Regions from separate parts of the Streptomyces sp. NPDC127038 genome, predicted to be linked through region 1. Evidence: riboswitches for the same ligand, from Rfam matches in the RefSeq annotation. Region 1 holds a riboswitch; each other region holds the start of a gene.
What was found. Region 1 has a riboswitch for thiamine pyrophosphate ahead of thiC (phosphomethylpyrimidine synthase ThiC). Riboswitches for the same ligand answer to the same signal wherever they lie in the genome.
Positions count from the first base shown of each region.

Region 2: another riboswitch for thiamine pyrophosphate. It lies ahead of ACFWI4_RS05950 (purine-cytosine permease family protein); the one in region 1 lies ahead of thiC (phosphomethylpyrimidine synthase ThiC).
Region 3: another riboswitch for thiamine pyrophosphate. It lies ahead of ACFWI4_RS12380 (thiamine ABC transporter substrate binding subunit); the one in region 1 lies ahead of thiC (phosphomethylpyrimidine synthase ThiC).

Region 1 covers NZ_JBHXDQ010000033.1:62,888-76,884, reverse strand. The annotation lists gene cydB (cytochrome d ubiquinol oxidase subunit II) at 1-362, opposite strand, end outside; gene ACFWI4_RS22810 (cytochrome ubiquinol oxidase subunit I) at 383-1,882, opposite strand; gene hisC (histidinol-phosphate transaminase) at 2,261-3,340, opposite strand; gene ACFWI4_RS22800 (LacI family DNA-binding transcriptional regulator) at 3,730-4,842, shown strand; gene ACFWI4_RS22795 (metallophosphoesterase) at 5,030-6,187, shown strand; gene ACFWI4_RS22790 (hypothetical protein) at 6,368-7,231, shown strand; gene ACFWI4_RS22785 (VWA domain-containing protein) at 7,314-8,762, opposite strand; gene ACFWI4_RS22780 (LysR family transcriptional regulator) at 8,759-9,703, opposite strand; gene ACFWI4_RS22775 (VOC family protein) at 9,892-10,287, shown strand; gene thiC (phosphomethylpyrimidine synthase ThiC) at 10,385-12,205, opposite strand; TPP riboswitch at 12,198-12,354, opposite strand; gene ACFWI4_RS22765 (YibE/F family protein) at 12,426-13,967, shown strand.
Region 2 covers NZ_JBHXDQ010000005.1:161,463-166,337, reverse strand. The annotation lists gene ACFWI4_RS05965 (hypothetical protein) at 1-194, opposite strand, end outside; gene ACFWI4_RS05960 (phospholipase) at 257-1,624, opposite strand; gene ACFWI4_RS05955 (alpha/beta fold hydrolase) at 1,736-2,557, opposite strand; TPP riboswitch at 2,779-2,871, shown strand; gene ACFWI4_RS05950 (purine-cytosine permease family protein) at 2,863-4,263, shown strand; gene thiD (bifunctional hydroxymethylpyrimidine kinase/phosphomethylpyrimidine kinase) at 4,336-4,875, shown strand, end outside.
Region 3 covers NZ_JBHXDQ010000012.1:112,294-117,168, reverse strand. The annotation lists gene ACFWI4_RS12385 (ABC transporter permease) at 1-254, opposite strand, end outside; gene ACFWI4_RS12380 (thiamine ABC transporter substrate binding subunit) at 437-1,495, opposite strand; TPP riboswitch at 1,618-1,723, opposite strand; gene rlmN (23S rRNA (adenine(2503)-C(2))-methyltransferase RlmN) at 1,817-2,923, opposite strand; partial or broken gene ACFWI4_RS12370 (GntR family transcriptional regulator) at 3,151-3,895, opposite strand; gene ACFWI4_RS12365 (hypothetical protein) at 3,974-4,252, shown strand; gene ACFWI4_RS12360 (hypothetical protein) at 4,788-4,875, shown strand, end outside.

The DNA of each region.
Region 1 (13,997 bases):
CAGAAGATCGCCGTCTCCCAGTTGCGCTGCCAGTGCTCCTCGGGACGCTTCGCCCGGTACTCGAAGGCGACACCGCGCACGATCAGACAGACCAGGATGAGCAGCAGGGCCAGATAGAAGCCGGAGAAGAGGGTGGCGTACCACTCCGGGAAGGCCGCGAAGGTCGCGCCGCCCGCCGTGAGCAGCCACACCTCGTTGCCGTCCCACACGGGGCCGATCGTGTTGATCAGCACCCGCTTCTCGGTGCGGTCACGGGCCAGCAGCTTGGTGAGGATGCCGACCCCGAAGTCGAAGCCCTCCAGGAAGAAGTAGCCGATCCAGAGGATGGCGATGAGGACGAACCAGACGTCGTGAAGTTCCATGACTCAGCAGCTCCCTGAGCCTAGTAGGAGAAGGCCATCGGCTTGTCGGCGTCGCCGCCGATCCTGGTGGGCGGGTTGAGGTCGGACTCGGTGAGCTCGGGCGGGCCGGCCTTCACGTACTTCGCGAGCAGCTTGACCTCGATGACGGCGAGGATCGCGTAGATCAGCGAGTAGACGGTCAGCGAGGTGATGACCTCGCCCTGCGAGACGGTGGGGGAGACCGCGAAGCGGGTCTGGAGCACGCCGTAGACGACCCACGGCTGACGGCCCATCTCGGTGAAGATCCAGCCCCAGGAGTTGGCGATCAGCGGGAACGCCAGCGTCCAGATGGCGATGCGCCAGCCCCACTTGGTGAGGGTCGGGCCGAGGGCCTTGTTCTTGAACAGGACCAGGTGCGGTGCCTCGTCCTCGGCGACCCTGAGGTGCTGCGGCAGCATGAACTTCTTGCGGGTCAGCCAGAGTCCGACGACACCGATCGCGAAGGACGCCATGCCGAAGCCGATCATCCAGCGGAACGCCCAGAAGGTGACCGGGATGATGGGGCGGTAGTCGCCCGGACCGTACTTCTGCTGCTCGGCCTTGTTCGTGTCGTTGATGCCGGGGACGTACGAATTGAAGTCGTCGTTGGCGAGGAAGGACAGTATCCCCGGGATCGAGAGCTCGACGGTGTTGTGGCCCTTGCTGACGTCTCCGTAGGCGAAGATCGAGAAGGGCGCGGAGTCCTGGCCGTCCCACAGCGCCTCGGCGGCGGCCATCTTCATCGGCTGCTGTTTGAACATGACCTTGCCGAGGGTGTCGCCGCTGATCGCCGTGAGGAGACCGGCGATGACGACGGTGATGAGCCCGAGCCGCAGCGAGGTCTTCATGACGGCGACGTGCCGCTTGCGGGCCAGGTGGATGCCGGCGATGCCCACCATGAACGCGCCGCCGGTCAGGAAGGCGGCGGTCAGGGTGTGGAACGCCTGGGCGAGTGCGGTGTTCTGCGTCAGGACGTGCCAGAAGTCGGTGAGTTCCGCGCGCCCTCGCGCCTTGTTGATCCGGTAGCCGACCGGGTGCTGCATCCACGAGTTGGCCGCGAGGATGAAGTACGCCGACAGGACGGTGCCGATGGAGACCATCCAGATGCAGGCGAGGTGGAGCTTCTTCGGGAGTTTGTCCCAGCCGAAGATCCACAGCCCGATGAAGGTGGACTCGAAGAAGAAGGCGATCAGCGCCTCGAAGGCGAGGGGCGCCCCGAAGATGTCACCGACGAACCGCGAGTAGGCCGACCAGTTCATGCCGAACTGGAACTCCTGCACGATGCCGGTGACGACACCCATCGCGATGTTGATCAGGAAGAGCTTGCCCCAGAACTTGGTGGCCCTGAGGTACTTCTGATTCTCCGTACGAACCCAGGCGGTCTGCAGGCCGGCGACGAGCGCGGCGAGCGAGATCGTCAAGGGGACGAAGAAGAAGTGGTAGACGGTGATAATGCCGAACTGCCATCGCGCCATGGTTTCCGGCGCCAAAGCCAATTCCACGTCGTCAGTCTCCTTACGTCGCCGTGGTCACAGCGGCAGTGTGCCCGCTCAACAACAGACATCACGGGAGCAACAGGACACGCTTGTGAACGCGTTCACATTCACAAGCAAGTATGACGCATGCCCGTTCGAGGCAAGAGGGGTGGGGGGTCCCTAAACGGGGCCGAAGGGACCCGGCCCGCGGGGCCGGGCGGCCCCGGGCGGACACCAGCCTCCCGGACCCGCCCCCTCGCCGCTCACGCGCGACCCCACGCACGCCGAGGGGCCCGTACGCGTCGATCGCGTACGGGCCCCTCGGTCACCGGCTCACGGACGGACGCCACCACCTGGGGGGCGCCGGACAAGCGCGCTCCGGTGGGCAGTTGGTCCGCCGGACGGCTACAGCCCCTTGTGGAAGCTCTCGGTCGCCTTCAGGAAGATGTCGTTCGCCTCGGTCTCCCCGATGGTGACGCGGACGCCCTCACCGGCGAAGGGACGCACGACGACACCGGCCTGCTCGCAGTGCGCGGCGAAGTCGAGGGTGCGCTCCCCCAGCCGCAGCCACACGAAGTTGGCCTGCGTCTCGGGCACCGTCCAGCCCTGACCGCGCAGCGCGTCGACCACCCGGGTGCGCTCCGAGACCAGGGAGCCGACCCGGCCGATCAGTTCGTCCTCGGCGCGCAGGCTCGCCACGGCGGCGTCCTGGGCCAGCTGGCTCACGCCGAACGGCACCGCCGTCTTGCGCAGCGCGGCCGCCACCGGCTCGTGCGCGATCGCGAAACCGACCCGCAGTCCTGCCAGCCCGTACGCCTTGGAGAAGGTGCGCAGCACACAGACATTGGGCCGGTCACGGTAGATCTCCACACCGTCCGGGACCTCGACGTCACGGATGAACTCGCGGTACGCCTCGTCCAGGACGACCAGCACATCGCTCGGCACCCGGTCCAGGAACCGCTCCAGCTCGGCCCGGCGGACCACGGTGCCGGTCGGGTTGTTCGGGTTGCAGAGGAAAATCAGCCGGGTCCGCTCGGTGATGGCGTCGGCCATCGCGTCCAGGTCGTGCACCTCGCCCGGGGTCAGCGGCACCTGCACCGAGGTCGCCCCGCTGATCTGGGTGATGATCGGGTACGCCTCGAAGGACCGCCAGGCGTAGATGACCTCGTCGCCGGGGCCGCTCGTGGCCTGGAGCAGCTGCTGCGCGACACCGACCGAGCCGGTGCCGGTCGCCAGGTGGGAGACGGGGACGCCGAAACGGTCCGCCAGCTCGTTCATCAGCCCGGTGCACGCCATGTCCGGGTAACGGTTGAAGGAACCGGTCGCCGCGGTCAGGCTCTCGACCACACCGGGCAGCGGCGGGTACGGGTTCTCGTTGGAGGAGAGCTTGTACGCCACGGCTCCGCCGGCGGCGGCCGGCTTGCCGGGCTTGTAGGTGGGGATACCCGCCAGCTCGGCACGCAGCTTGGGGTTCGTGTCGCTCACCGCAGTCCTCCTCGTGACCACCAGCGGCTCATGACCACCACCGGCTACCAATGCTTCTCACCTTATGAGGATTCCGCGCCGCTGCGAATGGCCTGTGGACGTCGTCCTCGTACGAAGTCGTACGAAAGGGGGCGCGTCGACGGGTATCACATGCGCCGGTGGCTCGCGCCGTGGCGCGCATCCCTCGTACAGGTGAGTTGAGACCTCTTCGAGACATGGCCCGCTTGGCAGGCCCGCACGCGTCGACAAGTCACGTACTGGGATGAGATCACCCAACTGCCTTCTTTTCCAAGGAAGTTAGCGGCTATCGATCATGCAGAAACGTGCCTGTCAACGCGTGCATATGCGTCCGCACTACCCCACCGTATGAGCCCTACTATCGGCTCGCCATGACAGCAGCAGGGAAGCACCAGGTGAGCCGGGCGGAAACCTCCCGCCGAGGCGGTCGGCCGGGCCGGGCGGGCATCAGAGACGTGGCCGCGGCGGCGGGGGTCTCCATCACGACCGTGTCCGATGCCCTCAACGGCAAGGGGCGGCTCCCGGACGCCACCCGACGCCATGTCCGCGAAGTCGCCGACCGACTGGGCTATCGCCCCTCGGCCGCGGCCCGAACCCTCCGTACCGGCAAGTCGGGCCTGATCGGCCTGACCGTCACCACGTACGGGGATGAACCTTTCACCTTCACGGAGTTCGCCTACTTCGCGGAGATGGCCAGAGCCGCCACCTCGGCCGCGCTCGCCCGGGGATACGCCCTGGTCATCCTCCCGGCGACCTCCCGCCACGACGTGTGGTCGAACGTGGCCCTGGACGGAACCGTGGTCATCGACCCCTCCGACCAGGACCCGGTCGTCAGCGAGCTGGTCCGCCAGGGGCTGCCGGTCGTCTCCGACGGCCGGCCCGTGGGGTCGCTCCCGGTCACCGCCTGGGTGGACAACGACCACGAGGCCGCGGTCCTCGGCATCCTCGACCATCTGGCGGCCGCGGGCGCCCGGCGCATCGGCCTCCTCACCGGCACCACCACGGACACGTACACCCACCTCTCCACCACCGCGTACCTGCGCTGGTGCGAGCGGGTGGGCCAGGATCCGGTCTACGAGGCCTATCCGGCGCACGATCCGTGCGCCGGAGCCGTCGCCGCCGACCGGCTGCTCGCCCGGCCCGACCGTCCCGACGCCGTCTACGGTCTCTTCGACCCGAACGGCACCGATCTGCTGGCCGCCGCCCGCCGCTACGGTCTGCGCGTACCCGAGGACCTGCTGCTGGTCTGCTGCAGCGAGTCGACCGTCTACGCCAGCACCGAGCCGCCCGTCACGACCCTCTCCCTCAAACCGCGCAGAATCGGCACGGCTGTCGTCCAGCTGCTGATCGACGCGATCGAAGGGGTCGAATCGGACCAACCGGTCGAGCAGGTGATACCGACGGAGCTGATCGTGCGGACCTCCTCGCAGCGCCGACCGCCCCGGACGACGGTCAGCCCGCCCCGATCACCCGAGCAGGGCTGACGCCCGACCCGGATCGGGCGGGCCGAGCCCCGCCCAATTCGGGCAAAAACCGCGGTGAACTGGGCTCCTGTTCCGATTCACCACCCCTGGGTCATCACATGGCGCGATCCGCATTCCTATGATGGGCGGACGACACCGCGGGCCGCTGCGACCAGGCAGTCCGAACCGGTGCAGATGCGGCGCGATGGTGGTGGAGGGGTCGATGACTCAGGGGGCCGGTCAGGGACCCGAGGTGGTGCGGACGGCGACGTTGCGCGACTTCCGAGTGCCCGGTTACGTCCACGAGACCGGTCCGTATGCGCAGAACACGCCTCACGGCGAGGGCGCAGGACCCGTCGGCGAGAGCGCGGGGTACGCGTCGGGAGAAGCCTCCCCGTACGCGTCCGCCGAGGCTCCGCCGGAGTTCCCCGGAGAGTTCTCCGAGGGATACACGCCCACGCAGCGCGATCTGCCGGTCATCAACCGGGGTGACACCCAGCAGGTCGTCGTCGACCCGGCCGGCGCGCCCGCCCCCGCGACGGGCGCCGGACCCGGCCCGCTGTACGTCGTCGGGGACGTCCACGGCTACCTCGACCAGCTCCTCGACGCGCTCCGGGCCAAGGGCCTCGTCGACGCCGCCGGCAGCTGGTCGGCCGGCACCGCGCGGCTGTGGTTCCTCGGCGACTTCACCGACCGCGGCCCGGACGGCATCGGCGTCATCGACCTCGTGATGCGGCTCTCCGCCGAGGCGGCCGCGGCCGGGGGCTACTGCAAGGCGCTCATGGGCAACCACGAGCTGCTGCTCCTGGGCGCCAAGCGCTTCGGCGACACGCCCGTGAGCTCCGGCGCCGGCACCGCCACCTTCCAGGCCGCCTGGCTGCTCAACGGCGGCCAGAAGACGGACATGGACCGCCTCCAGGACCACCACCTCCAGTGGATGGCCCGCCTCGACGCCATGGAACTGGTCGACGGGCACCTTCTGGTGCACTCCGACACCACCGCCTACCTCGACTACGGCGACTCCATCGAAGCGGTCAACGACACCGTCCGCGAAACCCTCACGCGCAACGACGCCGAGGACTGCTGGGACCTGTTCCGCAAGTTCACCCGCCGCTTCGCCTTCCGCGACGACGGCGCCGACGCGGTCCGCGAACTGCTCGGCGCCTACGGCGGCACCCGCGTCGTCCACGGCCACAGCCCCATTCCCTATCTCCTGGGCGAGGTGCTCCCGGAGGACGGCGAGTCCGGAGCGGGCCCCGTCATCGAAGGACCGCACGTCTACGCCGACGGACTCGCCATCGCGATGGACGGCGGCGTGACCATGGCCGGAAAGCTGCTGGTCCAACAACTTCCGCTGGAAATCTGAGCGTTCACCGGACAGGCGTCCGGCGGCGGAGCACTCCGGGACAGGGGCCAATTTCTGGAAACCCCCTGTCACGGCGTGCCGTCACCGCTCTACCATCGGCTTATCCGTAGCAGGCTCCCCTCCGTTTCTGCCCAACGGCTCGTCAGCGTGCGAGCCACCAGCCCTACGGAGCATCGGGGGATGCAGATGAACAGCGTTCCGCAGCACCTGCTGAGCGAGGACCGCCAGGAATACGAGCGGATCCTCGATGAGGCGCTGCGCTCCGCCCCACACCGCCCGGAACTCGCCGCTGTCGGCCAGCGGCTCAACCTCGAACAACTGCGCACCATGGCGCTCAACGCCACGGCCCTCATCACGACGGCCGCGGCGGACGAGTACGCGCACTATGTGAAGATCCGCAGCGAACTGCGCCGCCCGGTGCGGTCCGCCCAGGCCCTGAGCGAGGAGACCGGCTCCGCGGAGCCGGACACGACCGCGATGGGTCTCGCCGCCACCGTCGGCGAGGTCACCGAGACCGCCGGCGCCGGCGCGGTCGCCGTCGTCGCGGTGCTCGCCCCGGTCCTCGCCGGGACGGCCGCGGTGATATTCCTGCTCGTCGGCTACGTCCTGAGGATGCTCAACCCCGAACCGGCCATCGCCAAGACCCTTCTGACCACCGGATGGGTCTTCGGCGGGGTCACGGCGGCCGCCATCCTGGTCGCCGCGGCCGGACTGCTGCTCACCGCGCTGCGCAACGGCTCGTCGTCCCTGCGGGCCGGAGCGGGCGACGAGCTGACCCAACAGGTCACCCGGGCCAAGGAAGCCTGGCGGGACGCCCTGCTGGAGCGGGGCATCCTGCCGTTCCTCAGGGAAGCCCTCGCGGACCCGGGCTCGGCGGCACTGGGCCGCCCCGCACCGGCCCCCAGCCGCATACCCCACCTCGGGTACGGCCGGCCGGGGTTCAGCAGCCCCGAGGGCGGGCCCGCGGCGGGCCCGCGTCCGAGCTTCTCCAGCCCGGACTTCACCAGCCCGGACTTCGGAGGACCTGAGCACCAGCCCGAGTGACCCGGCCGGCCGACGGCCGGGTCCGCGGCAGGAGAGGGCCCGCGCGGGCGCGCGGGCCCGCACACCGCTGCCGGGCGCCCCCTCAGACGATGCCCAGCCGCCGCGCCTCCTTCATCCACGAGGGGAACTCGGACAGCAGCCGGTCGTAGAGCTCCGGATCGGGTACGTCGCTGATGTCGTCGACGGCGAAGAAGCCCACGTTGTCGACGCGCCGGCCCGGCAGGGTGTCGAACCGCTCCAGAACGCCGTAGTTGGAGCGCCCCAGTCCCACGAACTGCCAGAAGACCGGCTCCTCCACCGCCTCCAGCAGCTCCTTCTCGATCTCCTTGTTGCGGTAGACACCGCCGTCGGAGAAGAACAGCACCAGCGTCGGATCGGCGGCCGGATGCTCGCGGACGTACGCGCGGACCTCGGCGATCACCTTCTGCTCCTCGTTCTGGATACCGACCGCCCGCATGTCCACCTGTCCCGGCAGCAGGCCCTTCCTCGGCTTCTTCCGCCGGAACAGGGTCAGCTCACCGACCCGGACGTGGAGCTCCAGCCAGTCCGGCAGATCCCCGAGGGCGAGGTCCGGCAGCCGGGCCGGGTTCGACGCGAAGGTCCACGCCTGCATCTCCCCGTCGTCGTCCAGCTGGGCCGCCACGGCGGCCATCCGCTCCACGACATCGGCCACGACCCCCTTGGAGTACAGGAACGACATCGATCCGGAGGCGTCCAGGACCAGGATGACGCGGGCCCTGACGCCCACGGCCCCGTGCTTGCGCAGGCTGACCGCCACCTGCTCCTTGCGCAGGGAGAGCCGCTTGCGCATGTCCACGGGCAACCGCTCCTCCCCCTTCACGAGCCGGGGAGCCGACCCGGCGGCGGGGGCGGGAGCGGGTGCCTGGACCGGGGGTGCCTGGACCGGGGGTGCCGGGGGAACCGGCGGGGGCGGGGGCGTCGGTGACACCGTTCCCGCGGCGGCGCTCCTCGGGTCCGTGCCCGCGGGGGCGCCCGGCTCCTCGTCCACGCTGATCCCGAAGTCGGTGGCCAGGCCCGCGAGCCCGGAGGCGTACCCCTGGCCGACCGCGCGGAACTTCCACCGATCGCCCCGCAGGTACAGCTCACCGCCGATGAAGGCCGTCTCCGTCGTCGCCTCCATGTCGAAGAACGCCAGCTCCTCGCCGGTCCCGGCGTCGAACAGCCTCAGTCTCAGCCCCGACAGCTCGCCGAAGGTGCCCCCGTCGGCGGAGGCGCCCAGGACCACCCGCTGGATCTCCGGCTCCAGGGCGCCCAGATCCACCTCGACGGTGTCCGTCGTCCCGCCGCCCTCGCGCCGCTTGCCCGAGTGACGCACGGCCCCCGAGACGTGCCGGGGCTGGTTGTAGAAGACGAAGTCACCGTCGTCGCGCACCCGGCCGTCCGCGCGGAGCAGCAGGGCCGAGGCGTCGGCGTCCGGCGCTCCGGGGCCCCCGGACCAGCCGAGTACGACCCGCACCTGCCGTGCGGCAACGGGAAGGTTGGCGCCCTTGCTCATCGATGTCGGTGTCATGGGCCCAGTCTCCCCGGAGAAGCCGCCGGAGGATCCGAACGGTAGGCGTGCGGGTGGGGCGGGTCGGCCGCGTCCGTCGCGGCCCGTACGAAGGCACGCAGCCGCTCGCTGGTGTTGCCCTCCCTCCACACGAGTCCCCGTTCGATCGGCTGTGCGTCGTGGAGGGGGACGTAGGCGACGTCGGGCCGTGGGTAGTACTGGCGGGAGTGTTCACCGACCGGGAGGACGCCCCGGCCCATCGCGACCAGCGACAGCATCTCGGAGAAGGACCCGCCGGCCGGACCCTTGGGAACGGGTCTGCCCGAGGGGGTGTGATCCGGTGTGCGGTCGCGCTTGAATCCGGCGGAGGTGACCTCGGGGTACTGCACCACGGGATGGTCCGCGAGCACCTCTAGGGACAGCCGCTCCTCTCCGGCCAGCGGATGACCGGCCGCGACGGCCAGGACTCTTCTCTCACGCAGCAGGGCGGGCCCGCGGGCCATGCCGTCGAACGGGAACGAGGCGAGCAGCACGTCGATCGAGCCGTCCACCAGACTCGCCCGGGAGTTGGACAACTGGACCTCCCGCACGTCGACCCGACAGTCGGGGTGCCGCTCACCGAACAGGGCGACGGCCTTGAGGAGTGCGGGTGCCGTCCACTCGCCGAGGAAGGCGACCCGCAGTTCTCCGGTGACGCCCAGGGCGGCATCGGCCGCCCTGCGCAGCGCCGCTTCCATCCCGGCGGCCAGGGGTGCCAGCTCGTCCGCCAGCTGCCGGCCGACCGGGGTGAGCCGCACGGAGCGGCTGGTGCGTTCGAACAGCAGGCCGCCGACCCTGCGCTCGATCGCCTTGATCACCTGGCTGACCCGTCCGGTCGTGATCCGCAGACGCTCGGCGGTCCTGCCGAAGTGCAGTTCCTCGGCCAGCGTCAGAAACGTCTCGGTCTCCAGTCGTTCCAGCATGAATCCCCCGTCGTTAAATCTGGCTCAACAGTCGTGCAGCGATCATGTCTTGATGGCATCCGTCCCGCGGCGGATCGTAGAAGGCGTCGGCACGGCCCGGGGGACGGATCGGGGCGTGGCCGTGCCGACGTGATCGACCCCGCCCCGTTCAGCGCGTGGCCCCGCCACGCCGTCGACCTGGAGACGACATGACCACCGTGCGCGTGAAGGCCTTCGACCACCTGGTCCTCAACGTCCAGGACGTCGAGCGGTCCCTGGCCTTCTACACCGGACTCCTCGGCCTGGAGCCCGTGCGCGTCGCCGAATGGCGGCGCGGCCAGGCGCCGTTCCCGTCGGTGAGGATCACCGCGGAGACCATCATCGACCTGGTGGCACATGCCCCCGAGGGGTCCAACGTCGACCACATCTGCCTCACCGTGGAGCCGCTGGACTGGGACCAGGTCATCGCGTCCGGGACCTTCACCGTGCTCGAAGGACCCGTGCAGCGCTACGGCGCACGCGGCAGCGCCACCTCGGTCTACGTCCAGGACCCGGACGGGAACACCGTCGAGCTGCGCTGGTACCCGCAGGACGCAACGCCGTGACCGTGCCGGGGCGGGCCGGGCCGCGCCATGGCGGTGCCGTGGGGCGGCGGCCCGGGTGGACCTCCCGGGCCGCGCCCCCGGCCACCTGTGGAGCGACTCAGTCGGCCAGTGGCAGGTACACGCGGTTGCCCGCCTCCGCGAACTCCCGGGACTTCTGCAGCATGCCCTCGGAGATCTCCTCTGCGGAGGCGCCCTCGGCCACTCCGCCGCCGAACCGCTCGTTGATGTCCTGGCTGATCTTCATCGAGCAGAACTTCGGCCCGCACATGGAGCAGAAGTGGGCCGTCTTGGCGGGCTCGGCCGGCAGCGTCCGGTCGTGGAACTCCCGTGCCGTGTCCGGGTCGAGGGCCAGATTGAACTGGTCCTCCCACCGGAACTCGAAGCGGGCGTCGGAGAGGGCGTCGTCCCATTCCTGCGCACCCGGGTGGCCCTTGGCGAGATCGGCCGCATGGGCGGCGATCTTGTAGGTGATGACGCCGGTCTTGACGTCGTCACGATCGGGCAGGCCCAGGTGCTCCTTGGGCGTGACGTAGCAGAGCATGGCCGTGCCCCACCAGGCGATCATCGCGGCACCGATGCCGGACGTGATGTGGTCGTACGCGGGCGCGACGTCCGTCGTCAGCGGGCCGAGGGTATAGAACGGAGCTTCATCACAGATCTCCTGCTGAAGGTCGATGTTCTCCTTGATCTTGTGCATCGGGACATGGCCCGGGCCTTCGATCATCGTCTGGACCTGAAAACGCTTCGCGACCTTGTTGAGTTCCCCGAGCGTCCTCAACTCCGCGAACTGCGCGGCGTCGTTGGCGTCGGCGATGGAACCCGGCCGCAGCCCGTCGCCCAGCGAGTAGGTGACGTCGTACGCGGCGAGGATCTCGCAGAGCTCCTCGAAGTTCTCGTACAGGAACGACTCCTCGTGGTGCGCGAGGCACCAGGCGGCCATGATCGATCCACCGCGCGAGACGATGCCCGTCTTGCGGTTCGCGGTGAGCGGTACGTACGCCAGGCGCACGCCCGCGTGGACCGTCATGTAGTCCACGCCCTGCTCGGCCTGCTCGATGACGGTGTCCTTGTAGATCTCCCAGGTCAGTTCCTCGGCGCGGCCGTCGACCTTCTCCAGTGCCTGATAGAGCGGCACGGTCCCGATGGGGACGGGGGAGTTGCGCAGCACCCACTCGCGTGTGGTGTGGATGTTGCGGCCGGTGGACAGGTCCATGACCGTGTCCGCGCCCCAGCGGGTCGCCCAGGTCATCTTCTCGACCTCCTCCTCGATGGAGGAAGTGACCGCGGAATTGCCGATGTTGGCGTTGACCTTCACCAGGAACCGCTTGCCGATGATCATCGGCTCGATCTCCGGGTGGTTGACGTTCACCGGCAGCACCGCCCGGCCTGCGGCGATCTCCTCCCGTACGACCTCGGGGGCGACGTTCTCGCGGACCGCCACGAACTCCATCTCGGGGGTGATCTCACCGCGTCGCGCGTAGGCGAGCTGGGTGACCGGCTGCCCGGGACGCCCACGGCGGGGCTGACGGGGCCGGCCGGGGAAGACCGCGTCGAGATTGCGCAGTCCTCCGCGTGGGGCCGTGTGCTTGATCCCGTCGTCCTCGGGACGGACGGGACGGCCCGCGTACTCCTCGGTGTCTCCGCGGCCGATGATCCAGTTCTCGCGCAACGGGGCCAGCCCCCTGCGCACATCGGTGTCGACGGCCGGATCGGTGTACGGCCCCGAGGTGTCGTACAGCGTCACGGACTGCCCGTTGGTGAGGTGCACCTGGCGAACCGGCACCCGCAGATCGGGGCGCGTGCCCCCGACGTACGCCTTGTGCCAGCCGATGGACCGTCCGTCCTGGCCGTTCGCAGACGCCGGGGAGACCCCGTCCGTCCGGCCGAAGGCAGGCGTGCGTACATCCTTGTCGGTCATGAGACCTACTCCCTACGCCGGCATTACCCGGTAACAGGTTCAGCGGTCGACGCAGCGGCTTCCGATCGCCGATGTTTCATGTGAAACATCGCGAAGACGGAGGTCAGCGCCCTCTCAGCCCGGTGCTCCGAGCTCCCGCGTGTGCAAAGGTGCCTCCACGCTAGCGTCATGTCTGGCGCGGTGAACAGAGGGCCCTTGACGTTCTTGCGATGATCGGGCGGTGACCACGACCCGGCAGCATCCGTTCCCTCCGCCCGAGCCACCGCGGCGTCCCGGCTCCGACGGCGGCCGCGGGCAGGGCCCCGGCAGCGGGCACGGGCCGGGGCACGAACACGGTCCGGAGCACGGCCGAGGACACGGACACGGGCCGGAGAACGATCACCACGGTTCCGAGGACGGCCACGACCACGGTCCGGGTCCGCGGCGCGGGCGCGACGAGCCCGCGAACGCCGGGCACGGGCACGGGCATTCCCACAGTCACGGCCCCGCCGCACCGGTCTCCCGGCATCTGCGCAAGGTCATCGCCGCGGTGCTGATCCCCTTCGCGGCCGCGGTCGTCGTGGGGCTCGTGGTGCTGTGGCCCGGCGGCGCTCCGGCCCACGAGCGCACCGGTGTCGGCTTCGACCGGCAGACCCAGCAGGCGACCGTCACGAAGATCGACCAGGTGGACTGCAAGTCCGTGAACGCCTCTTCGGCGGGCTCGCTGGGCGACACCTCAGGCACCGGGGGCTCGGCCGCCCGGCGCGGGACGGCGGGGGACTGCAAGAAGGCCACAGTCCGGGTCGACACCGGGAAGGACAAGGGCCGCACGTTCACCGAGATCGTCCAGCCGGACCAGTCACGGCAGTTGCACCAGAGCGAGAAGGTCGTCGTCGCCTACGAGCCCTCCGCCCCCAAGGACCTCCAGTACTCGGTCACGGACGCGAACCGGAAGCTGCCCCTGACACTGCTCGCCGTGATCTTCGCCCTGGTCGTCGTGGTGATCGGGCGGATGCGCGGAGTCATGGCGCTGGTCGCCCTGGCCATCAGCTTCATGATCCTGAACTTCTTCATCCTGCCCGCGATCCTTCAGGGCTCGAACCCGCTGCTCGTGGCCGTCGTGGGATCCAGCGCGATCATGCTGATCGCGCTCTACATGTGTCACGGCCTGTCGGCCCGGACCTCCGTGGCGGTGGTCGGCACCCTGCTGTCCCTGATGCTGATCGGTCTCCTGGGCTCGTTCTTCATCGACTGGGCCCTGCTGACCGGCAACACCGACGACAGCACCGGCCTGATCCACGGTCTGTTCCCGTCCATCGACATGAGCGGTCTGCTGCTGGCCGGTGTCATCATCGGTTCGCTCGGCGTCCTGGACGACGTGACGGTGACGCAGACGTCCGCGGTCTGGGAGCTGCACGAGGCGAACCCCACGATGGGCTGGCGCGGGCTGTACCGCGCGGGCATCCGCATCGGCCGCGACCACATCGCCTCGGTCGTCAACACCCTCGTCCTGGCCTACGCGGGCGCCGCGCTGCCACTGCTGCTGCTCTTCTCGATCGCGCAGAGCAGCGTGGACACGGTCGCCAACAGCGAACTGGTCGCGGAGGAGATCGTGCGCACGCTGGTCGGATCGATCGGGCTGGTGGCGGCCGTGCCGGTGACGACCGCGCTGGCCGCCCTGGTGGTCGCCGCGGACCGCGACGGCGGTGCGACGGTCCCCGCCCAGGCCGCGGCCGCCAGGACCCCGGCACGCAGCGGGAAGGGACGACGCCGCAAGCACTGACCGCCGCCGGGAAGCGCTGAAACCATCCTG
Region 2 (4,875 bases), on a different contig from region 1:
TCGAGGTCGATCCGGCCGTGGGCGAGGGTCCAGCCGTCCACGGGGGACGCCACGAACACACCCTTCCTGTACGCCGCTTCGGTACCCGCGTCCCAGTCCATGGCCACGCGACCGGCCAGCCCGAGCGCGTCGGCGACGGCGCCGCCGCTCGCGCCGGGCACGGCCAGCCAGGACGTCTTGTATCCGATGCCCATACTGATCCCCTCCCACGTCGGTGGGGGAATCCTGCCGCAGGGCACTGACAGACGCCCTCCGACTACGGATACACGTACGTGTTCAGGGTGTTCACCGCCGACGCCGGGTCGCCCAGGTCGTAGCGGTCGACCGCAAGGTAGTTGGGCTTCTTGCGGGCGGCCGGTTCGCAGAAGCGGCGGGCCCGGTCGGCGAGTTTGGTGTTGTCCGTGCTCGCGGTCCCGGCGATGGTGGCGTCACGGAAGTGGTTCATGACGAACAGGGGGCGGAAGCCCGGCTCGGTGTCGGTCAGCGGCACGTTCGTGTCCGCGCCGTACCAGCGGCTGTAGCAGGACCAGTCGGAGGAGCCCAGGCCCGAGCCCATGGACCAGTAGTTCTCGACGGTCCACTCGCGCTGGTACATGACGCCGAAGCTGTCCCGGGTCAGTCCCGCGGACTCGTCGGCGGCACGGCTGTGGTCGGTGAAGATGAGCAGGCGGTGCCCGGCGGCGGTCAGGTCGGCGAGCTTCGGCCAGCCGTGCTCGCGCACGCCCGTCTGATCCGGGCGGTACAGGACGTCGGACAGGCCGTTCACCCGGGCGAGTTCGGAGCGCAGCACCCCGGGGTCGACGTAGTCCTCCAGGAACACGGTGACGAACTGGTCGGGGTGCTGCTTGAGGAAGTCGACCATGCGCTGGAGGTCGACCCAGAGCGCGACCGGCTTGCTGACGAGTGTGCAGCTGTCGTGACAGAGGATCGCGCCGTCGGGCGTCTGGTGCAGGTCGAGCATGAACCCTCGTACACCGTCGGCGAGTTGCTGGTTGATGCCGCGGTTCTGGTTCGGGAAGAAGTTGACGAAGGGCGGGGCGAATCCGCCGTCCACGCCGTTCGCGTAGGCGTTGTGGGCGGTGAGGAACGTGACCTGGTCCAGGGTCCGCTGGTCCTGGGCCGGCATCGGCCGGGTCTGGGGCGTGACCGGGGTGAGGTACCAGGAGGCGAGGCCGCCCGAGGAGCCGACGGCCAGCTGGGCCGGGTAGTTGGCACCGGCGGTCTTGTCTGTGACCGTCAAGTAGCTGTTCGTTCCCGGGACTTTGAGCGTGTACTGGTCGGCGCCGGCCGGCGCCACCTCCCAGGCGGCGTCGGCGCTCGTACAGGCGACGGTCCGGGCCTGGTCTCCCGAGCGGCCCAGACAACTGCCCGCGGTGTCGGCGCTTTCGAGCACGTAGGAGGATCCACTCTGGCGGAGGGTCCACTGCTGGTGGTCCTCGTTGCCCCTCGGATTGTGCTGGACGACCGCCCCCGAACTGTCGGCGGCGTTCAGTCCCGTGACGGCGCTCTGGACGTAATAGGCGCCCGGGGTGGGGACGTCGGCGGCGCGCGCGGGCGCGGGCACGGCGAAGACGGTTCCCAGTACGGCGGTGGCGGCGAGCAGGGAGCGTCGGCTCGGTCTCATGGCACGTGGTCCCTTCCTGTGGGGAGCATGAGCATGCCATGCGGAGATACGCCGGTGGGCATCGGCGGACGGCCGGGGTACAGATCGCGTCAACCGGCAGGGGCGGGGCGCCTACCGCGTGCCCGGGTGCTCGATCCGCGTGACGAACGCGGCGAGGTCGGCGACCACCCGTTCGGGCTGTTCCCAGTGGACGGAGTGCCCGGTCTCCGGGTAGGCGAGGAAGTCGGCGCCGTGGACGGCGTCCAGGATCGTCTGCTGGTCCTCGCGCGGCAGGAACTCGTCCTGTTCTCCCCAGACGACGAGCGTGGGCACCAGGATGCCGCCGAGGGTCGCGCGGAGATCGGTGTCGAGGAGCCCGCGCGCGGTGTCCTTCCAGACGTGCGCCGGAAGCTTCAGATTCTCCTCGACCATGGTCTCGACGAAACCCCGGGCGATCGGGCGGGCCACCGTGTCGGCCAGGAAGTCCTCCACGAACGCGCGCGGCACCGGATCGGACAGGGCTTCCATCGCGCTCACCAGTGCGGTGACGGCAGGCTTGTCCGCGAGGGTGCCGGGGACACCGAGCAGCACCAGGCCCGCGATGCGGTCGGGATGGCTGCCGGCCACGACCCGGGCCGGAACACCGCCGCTGGACGCCCCGACCAGCACGGCCCGGGGGATCTCGACGGCGTCCAGGAAGGCCACCAGGTCGGCGGCGAAGTCGTCGGGAGCGTAGCCCTCCGCGGGACGGTCGGCGTCGCCGTGCCCGCGCTGGGTGGGCGCGTAGCCGTGCAGGGACGCCGGCAGGCGCCGCAGCAGGGGCTCGAAGGACCACCAGGAGTCGCCCAGACCGTGCACGAAGACGACCGGTGTACCACTGGGGTACCCGGCTTCGGCGTACGGGAGGGCGAGCCCTTCCCGCACCTGCGCGGACTTCAGGGAGATCACGGTCACGGCACCCTGCCTCCTTCCGCCCGGCCACCGGTGTCCGGGAACCCGGGAGCGGAGCGCGAGCGGCGATCACTTCCGACAGTACCGAGGGGCGGCACGCGCCGCGCTGCGAACCAGTCCGCCCGCACCGTTCGAATGAACCGGAGCACGCGCGGGCGCGCGCCGGTCCGGGCGAGTGAGGACCCGCTCCCGCTCCGTCGCCGGGAACGGTTAGGGTGTCCGTCGTACCGGACACGGGGTGCCCTGCGAGGGCTGAGATCACACCCGTCGAACCTGAACCAGTTCGTACTGGCGGAGGGATGTCTTCCATGCCATTGGCGCATGTTTCCGGCGGGCTGCCCGCCGACGGCCGGCCCGCCGTCTTCGACGGGCGGATGCCCGCCGCACCCGGCGACCTGCGGGTGGAGGGGCACGGCATCGAGCCGGTCCCCGAGAGCAACCGTTACGGCGGGGCCGGGCGCCTGTTCACCGTGTGGTTCGCCCCGAACCTGACGATGACGGGCGTGTTCACCGGCACCATCGGCGTCACGCTCGGCCTGGACTTCACCACCGCCCTCGCGGCGGTCGTCCTCGGGACCGTGCTCGGCGCACTGCCCACCGCCGCCCTCAGCACCTGGGGCGGGCTCACGGGCACCGGCCAACTCCCGCTCGCACGGCTCGCGTTCGGCAGGTCGGTGGCACTGCCCGGGCTGCTCCAGTGGCTGTCCTCGGTCGCCTGGGACGCGTTGATCGGCCTGTTCGGCGGGGACGCGCTGGCCCGGCTGTGCGGCTGGCCGTTCTGGGCCGGTGTCCTGGTCATGATGGTGGCCCAGGGCGCTCTGGGCGTGCTCGGCTACGAGGCCATCCACCGCCTCCAGATCGTCATGACGTTCGTGCTCGCCGTGGCCTTCGCGGTGATCGCCTGGCGGATGCTCGGCGGGGTCCACCCCGCGACGACGGGCTCCGCGTCCGGCGCCGACCGCGCGGGCGCGTTCGTGCTCACCAGCACCATCGCGCTGAGCCTGTCGCTGTCCTGGGCCCCGTACGCGTCGGACTTCAGCCGCTATCTGCCCCGTGACACGTCCCGCCCGAAGATGTTCTGGTGCACCCTGCTCGGACTGGTCACGTCGTTCGTCGCCGTGCAGGTCCTCGGTCTGTGGGGTGCGTCGGTGCTGACCGACCAGACGGCGGCGGGCGTGGACACCCTGCTGGGCGGCGGTGCCGCGGGCGCGTTCGGGCTGCTGGCCGTGGCGCTGGCCGCGGTGTGCAGCAACGCGATGAACGACTACAGCGGTTCCCTCGCCCTCCAGACGCTGGGAGTCCGGATCCCGCGCCCGGTGGCCGCCGCGCTGGCCGCCGCGCTCGGCTTCCCGCTGGTGCTGTGGATGCACGCCGCCGACACCACGGCCCGCTTCCAGAACGTGCTGCTGTTCGTGGGCTACTGGATCCCCGGGTTCGTCGCGATCGTCGTCGTCGACTGGATCGCCCGCGGGCGGGAGCGCGGCGGAGCCCCGCTCGACATCGCCGCCGAGACGGCCCGTCCGCGTTCGGGGCGGATCTCGCTCGTGGCCTTCGCGGGGGCGTTCGGCGCGGCCGTGCCGTTCATGGACACGAGCCTGTACGTCGGTCCGGTGGCCGACGCGCTGCACGGCGCCGATCTCTCCTACTACGTGGCGTTCCTCGTCGCCCTCGCCCTCTACGCCCCGCTGCGGCTGCGCCGTCGCGTCTGAGGGACCGCCCGCCCGCCGCTCCGCCGGCCGGGGCCCTCGCGCCCGTGGCCGAACCCGAGAGGAACTCCCCGTATGACCGCACCGCCCCGCGTCCTGACGATCGCCGGATCCGACTCCGGCGGAGGCGCAGGAATCCAGGCCGACCTGAAGACCATGCTCGCGCTCGGCGCCCACGGGATGAGCGTGCTGACCGCCGTGACGGCACAGAACTCCGTGGGTGTGCAGGGGGCTTGGGAGCTGTCCGAGGACGCGGTACGGGCCCAGTACCGCAGTGTCGTCGACGACATCGGGGTCCAGGCGGTGAAGACGGGGATGCTCTCGTCGCCCGGACTCGTCACCGCTGTCGCCGAGTTGCTGTCCGACGTGGGCGCCCCGGTCGTCGTGGACCCGGTGAGCGTCTCCAAGCACGGGGACAAGCTGCTGGCCGACGACGCGCTGGAGGCCGTACGGACCCGGCTGTTGCCGCGGGCGACGGTGGCCACCCCGAATCTCGACGAGGTCGCCCAGCTCACCGGGGTGAAGGTGGGCGACGAGGCCGGCCTGCGCAGGGCCGCCGGCGCGCTGCTCTCCTTCGGCCCCCGCTGGGTGCTGGTGAAGGGGGGTCATCTGCCG
Region 3 (4,875 bases), on a different contig from region 1:
CGCAGCACCTGTTTGCCCCGGAAGTCGAAGCGCGCGAAGACGTACGCGCCGGGGAGCGCGACCAGCAGCGTGAGGGCCGTCGATGCGAGCGCCTGCCAGGTGGTGAACCACAGCACGTGCAGGATGTCGGGCCGGGTGGCGACGTCCCAGATCCGGCCGAGCCGCCAGCCGCCGTCGCCGTGGAGACCGCGCGAGACGATCGCGGCGACGGGGTAGGCGAAGAACACGGCGAAGAACGCGACGGGCAGCGCCATCAGGGCGAACCGTGCGGCGTTCCCGCGGCGGGCCGCGCGGCCGGCCGGGGCGGCACCGGGCCGCCCGTCGGCTCCGCCGGGGCTGCCGGTGCTGCCGGGGCCGCCGTCGCCGCCGGGGCTGCCGGGGCCGCCCGTCGCCGTCGGAGCGCCGGCCTCCGCCGCAGCCCTCGCGTCCGCGTCCGCTACTTCAGTACGAGCGAGGTCCACGACTTGACCCACTGGTCGCGGTCGGCGGCGATCTTCGCGGGCGCCAGGATCTCGGGATCCTTGGCCTGCGGACCGTACTGCGTGAACTCGGCGGGCACCCGCGCGCCCTCACGGACCGGGTAGACGAACATGTTGAGCGGCATGTCCTCCTGGAACTCCTTGGTGAGCAGGAAGTCCAGGAACGCCTTGCCGCCCTTGGCGTTGGCCGCGTGGCTGAGCAGGCCCGCGTACTCCACCTGCCGGAAACAGGTGCCGTCCGCGACGCCGGTGGGGGCCGTGGTGGGCTTGGGGTCGCCGTAGATGACCTCGGCGGGCGGCGAGGAGGCGTACGAGACCACGAGCGGGCGGTCCGCCTTGGCCTTCTTGCCGCCGGCGGAGCCCGAGAACTCGTCGTTGTACGCCTGCTCCCAGCCGTCCACGACCTTCACGCCGTTGGCCTTGAGCTTCTTCCAGTAGTCCTGCCAGCCCGCGTCGCCGTAGTGGGCGGCGGACCCGAGCAGGAAGCCGAGGCCGGGCGAGGACGTGGCGGCGTTCTCCGTGACCAGGAGGTTCTTGTACGCGGGCTTGACCAGGTCGTCGAAGGACTTCGGCGGCGCGATCCTGTGCCGGGCGAACCAGGCCTTGTCGTAGTTGACGCAGATGTCGCCGGTGTCGATGGGGGTGACCCGGTGCTCGGCCTGGTCGGTCCGGTACTCCGGCTTGATCCGGTCCGCGCCCTTGGCCGCGTACGGCTGGAAGAGCCCGTTGTCGAGCGCTCGGGAGAGCAGGGTGTTGTCGACGCCGAAGAAGACGTCGCCCTGGGGGTTGTCCTTGGTCAGGATGGCCTTGTTCACGGCCTGGCCCGCGTCGCCGTCCTTGAGGACGCGGACCTTGTAGCCGGACTGCTTCTCGAAGTCCGCGAGCACGTTCTTCGACACGGCCCACGAGTCGTGGCTGACGAGCGTGACCGTCTTCGAGTCGCCCGAGCCGGCGGCGCCGGACGAACCGCACGCGGACAGCGCGGGCAGCGCGACGAGGCCGAGGCCCGCGGCCATGACGGCGAACCTTCTGCCGCCGCCGATGGTGGTGGTGATGCTCACTGAATTCCTCCTGGGTGACCAGGAAGAGACGCGGCCCTGCCCGGGACCTCTGACGGTTCCCGGGCAGGGCGCAACAGCTTGAGTAATGACCGAACTTCCTACCCAGAATGACCTGGGCAAGGTTCAGAGGGTCTGCGGTCTGTCCCGCACTCTCAGCGCTGTGGCGCTCCCCTGTCGGAATATGAAGATGTCGGACGGTGCCGCCGCCGGACGTCGGACCGTCCGGCCGCGGCGCTGCCGGACCCCGCGATGGGCGGGGGACCGACTCGGTTCAGCCTACCGCTCGGTCGCGGCGAGCTGACCACACGCTCCGTCGATCTCCTGGCCCCGGGTGTCCCGGACGGTCACCGTGACGCCGTGGGCCGCGATGGCCTCGACGAAGGCCTTCTCGTCCTCGGGCCGCGAGGCGGTCCACTTCGAGCCCGGGGTCGGGTTCAGCGGGATGAGGTTGACGTGTACGGGCTTGCCCTTGAGCATCCGGCCGAGCCGGTCACCACGCCACGCCTGGTCGTTGATGTCGCGGATCAGGGCGTACTCGATGGACAGCCGACGCCCGGACCGGTCCGCGTACCCCCAGCCGGCGTCCAGCACCTCACGCACCTGCCAGCGCGTGTTCACGGGGACGAGGGTGTCGCGCAGCTCGTCGTCCGGGGCGTGCAGGGAGATCGCGAGCCGGCACTTGAAGCCCTCGTCCGCGAACCGGTTGATCGCGGGGACGAGGCCGACCGTCGAGACGGTGATACCGCGCTGCGACAGCCCGAGCCCGTCCGGCTCGGGGTCGGTGAGGGCGCGGATCGCGCCGACCACGCGCTTGTAGTTGGCGAGCGGCTCGCCCATCCCCATGAAGACGATGTTGCTCAGCCGCGCCGGGCCCCCGGGGATCTCGCCGTCACGCAGCGCCCGCATGCCGTCCACGATCTGGTGCACGATCTCGCCGGTCGACAGGTTGCGGTCGAGGCCCGCCTGTCCCGTGGCGCAGAACGGGCAGTTCATCCCGCAGCCCGCCTGCGAGCTGATGCACATCGTGACCCGGTCCGGGTAGCGCATCAGCACGGACTCGACGAGCGTGCCGTCGAAGAGCCGCCAGAGGGTCTTGCGGGTGGTGTCCTGGTCGGTCGACAGGTGCCGCACGACGGTCATCAGCTCGGGAAGCAGCGCCTCCTGGAGCTTGCCGCGCGAGGCGGCGGGGATGTCCGTCCACTGGGCGGGGTCGTGCGCGTACCGGGCGAAGTAGTGCTGCGAGAGCTGCTTGGCACGAAACGGCTTCTCACCGATCGCGGCAACCGCCTCTTTGCGCTCGGCGGGCGTGAGATCGGCAAGGTGCCGCGGCGGCTTCTTGGCTCCGCGCGGCGCGACAAAAGTGAGTTCTCCGGGTGCAGGCATAACACGTCCAGTGTGGCAGATCATCTGCGGGGCCCCAGGCCAGAGCGGGGTGGGAGCGGTCACCGCCGGGCAGTCCCTGTCAGCTTCTGCCGACCTCGCACGGCCCAGGGACGGCCCAGGAATGATCTTGGACGGAGCCTCTGACCGGCCACGAACAGGAGAAGGAGAGGAGTCGCGGGCGGTCGCCGGGCGTCAACACCCACGACCACCCCCGCCTCCACTGAGGATCAACGATTGATCGGAATCTCGTAGACGATCTCGCAGTGAGCGACGGGCACCACGATGTCCGCCGTCTCGACGGGCCGTCCGTCGTCGCTGTAGTACGTCCGCCGGATGTGCGTGACCAGCGCCGCCTTCTGGATGCCGAGCAACGACGCCTCATCGGCGGTCGCCGTCCGCGGTTCCGGCTGCTCCACGGCGTGGCTGATGGTGACCCCGATCGCGGCCATGCGCTTCACGACACCGGCTCCGGCATGCGGGCCTCCCTCGGGGAGGACGACGAGCGTGCCCGCGGTGAGGTCGTACGGCTCCCAGCTCGTCGAGAGCTGCACCGGCTTGCCGTCCGCCAGGAACTCGTACGTGGTCCGGACGCACAGCTCGCCCTCCGCGATCCCGAGCCGCGCGGCGATGTCTGCGGGCGCCGGCACCTTGGCGTCGGTCCGACTCTCCCAGTCCCCCGCCCTGCCAATGTCCCTCATGTCGGCTCGGAACGGTGACCCGTCGCGCCGCCGACCGGACCACCCGCACCCGCTGCCGGGGCTCGGCGACGTACGTACCCGATCCGGCGCGCCCCTCCAACAACCCCTGGGAGATCAGCAGCTCCTGCGCCCGGCGCACCACGTTCTCGCCCACGCCGCACTCCTGGCCGATCTGGGTGCGAGAGGGCAGACGGTCACCCGGCTCCCATACGTGCTCCGCGATCCGGCGCCGGAGTTCGTCGGCGATGCGGAGATAGGGCGGCTGCTCAGGCATATGGAAAATCTAGTCCACTAGCCCTAATCTAGTTAACTAGCTTCACTGAAAGTGATCGCTGGTGACGGAGGCTGTCCTGTGCCCGCTTCGGAAGTTAGCGCGGCGGCCATCGCCGCCCGGCTGTCCGCCCTCGGGCTTCCCACGCGAGTGGAGGAACACCGTCGTCACTCGTCGGTCGAAGCGGAGGTGCCGGACGGGCTCTCCGCCGCGTCATGGCGGGAGGTCCTGGACGTGGTGGCCGAGGCCGATCGGTTCGGGCTCCTCGCCACCAGCTTGAACGGCCGCACCCTCTGGGCGGTCGTACGCAGAACGGTCCCCGCGACGGGCGATGTCCGGGGACCGGGCCATCAGCGATAGGAGCTGACCAGCGTGCTCAACCGAATCCGCCGCGCCGCATCCCTCACCAGGGCGCGTCACTCCGCAAGAGGCAGGCACCGCCGCCCCTTAACGACCGTCCACACACCGACCGCTTTCGCTTCCCCCACTGAGGCGTTGACGGCCTTCGCGGGCCGGAGCCCCAGCGACGGGGACCGCTGCCACCCGCTCGCGGCTGAAGACGTCTCACTCGTCCGTCCGTACGTGCTGGCCCAGGAGAAGCCCGCCCGCACGCGCACGGTGGTCATCGCTCCCCATCTGCCGACCCGTGCATGGCCGGCACTCGTGAGGCTCCGCTGATGCCTTCGATGTCCTCAAGGCCGTCTCGCCGACATCTCCACATCGCGGACGCTCCGGCCGTTCCCTACCGCTCGACCGCCTGCCGCATCGGCACGCACCCCGCCTGCGCGGAGTCCTCCCCGGCTTCGACCCCGGCCGACCTTCCCGTGATCTACGAAGCGTGCGACTGCCCGTGTCACCCGACAGCCGACCGAACCCCTCCCCCGGAGGCAGAGCGATGAACGCATGGGCAACCGGCGGCGCGCTGGTCGGCAGTGTCGAGGTCACCGCGGCCACCGTGCAGCGCGGCGACGTCATCCAACTCG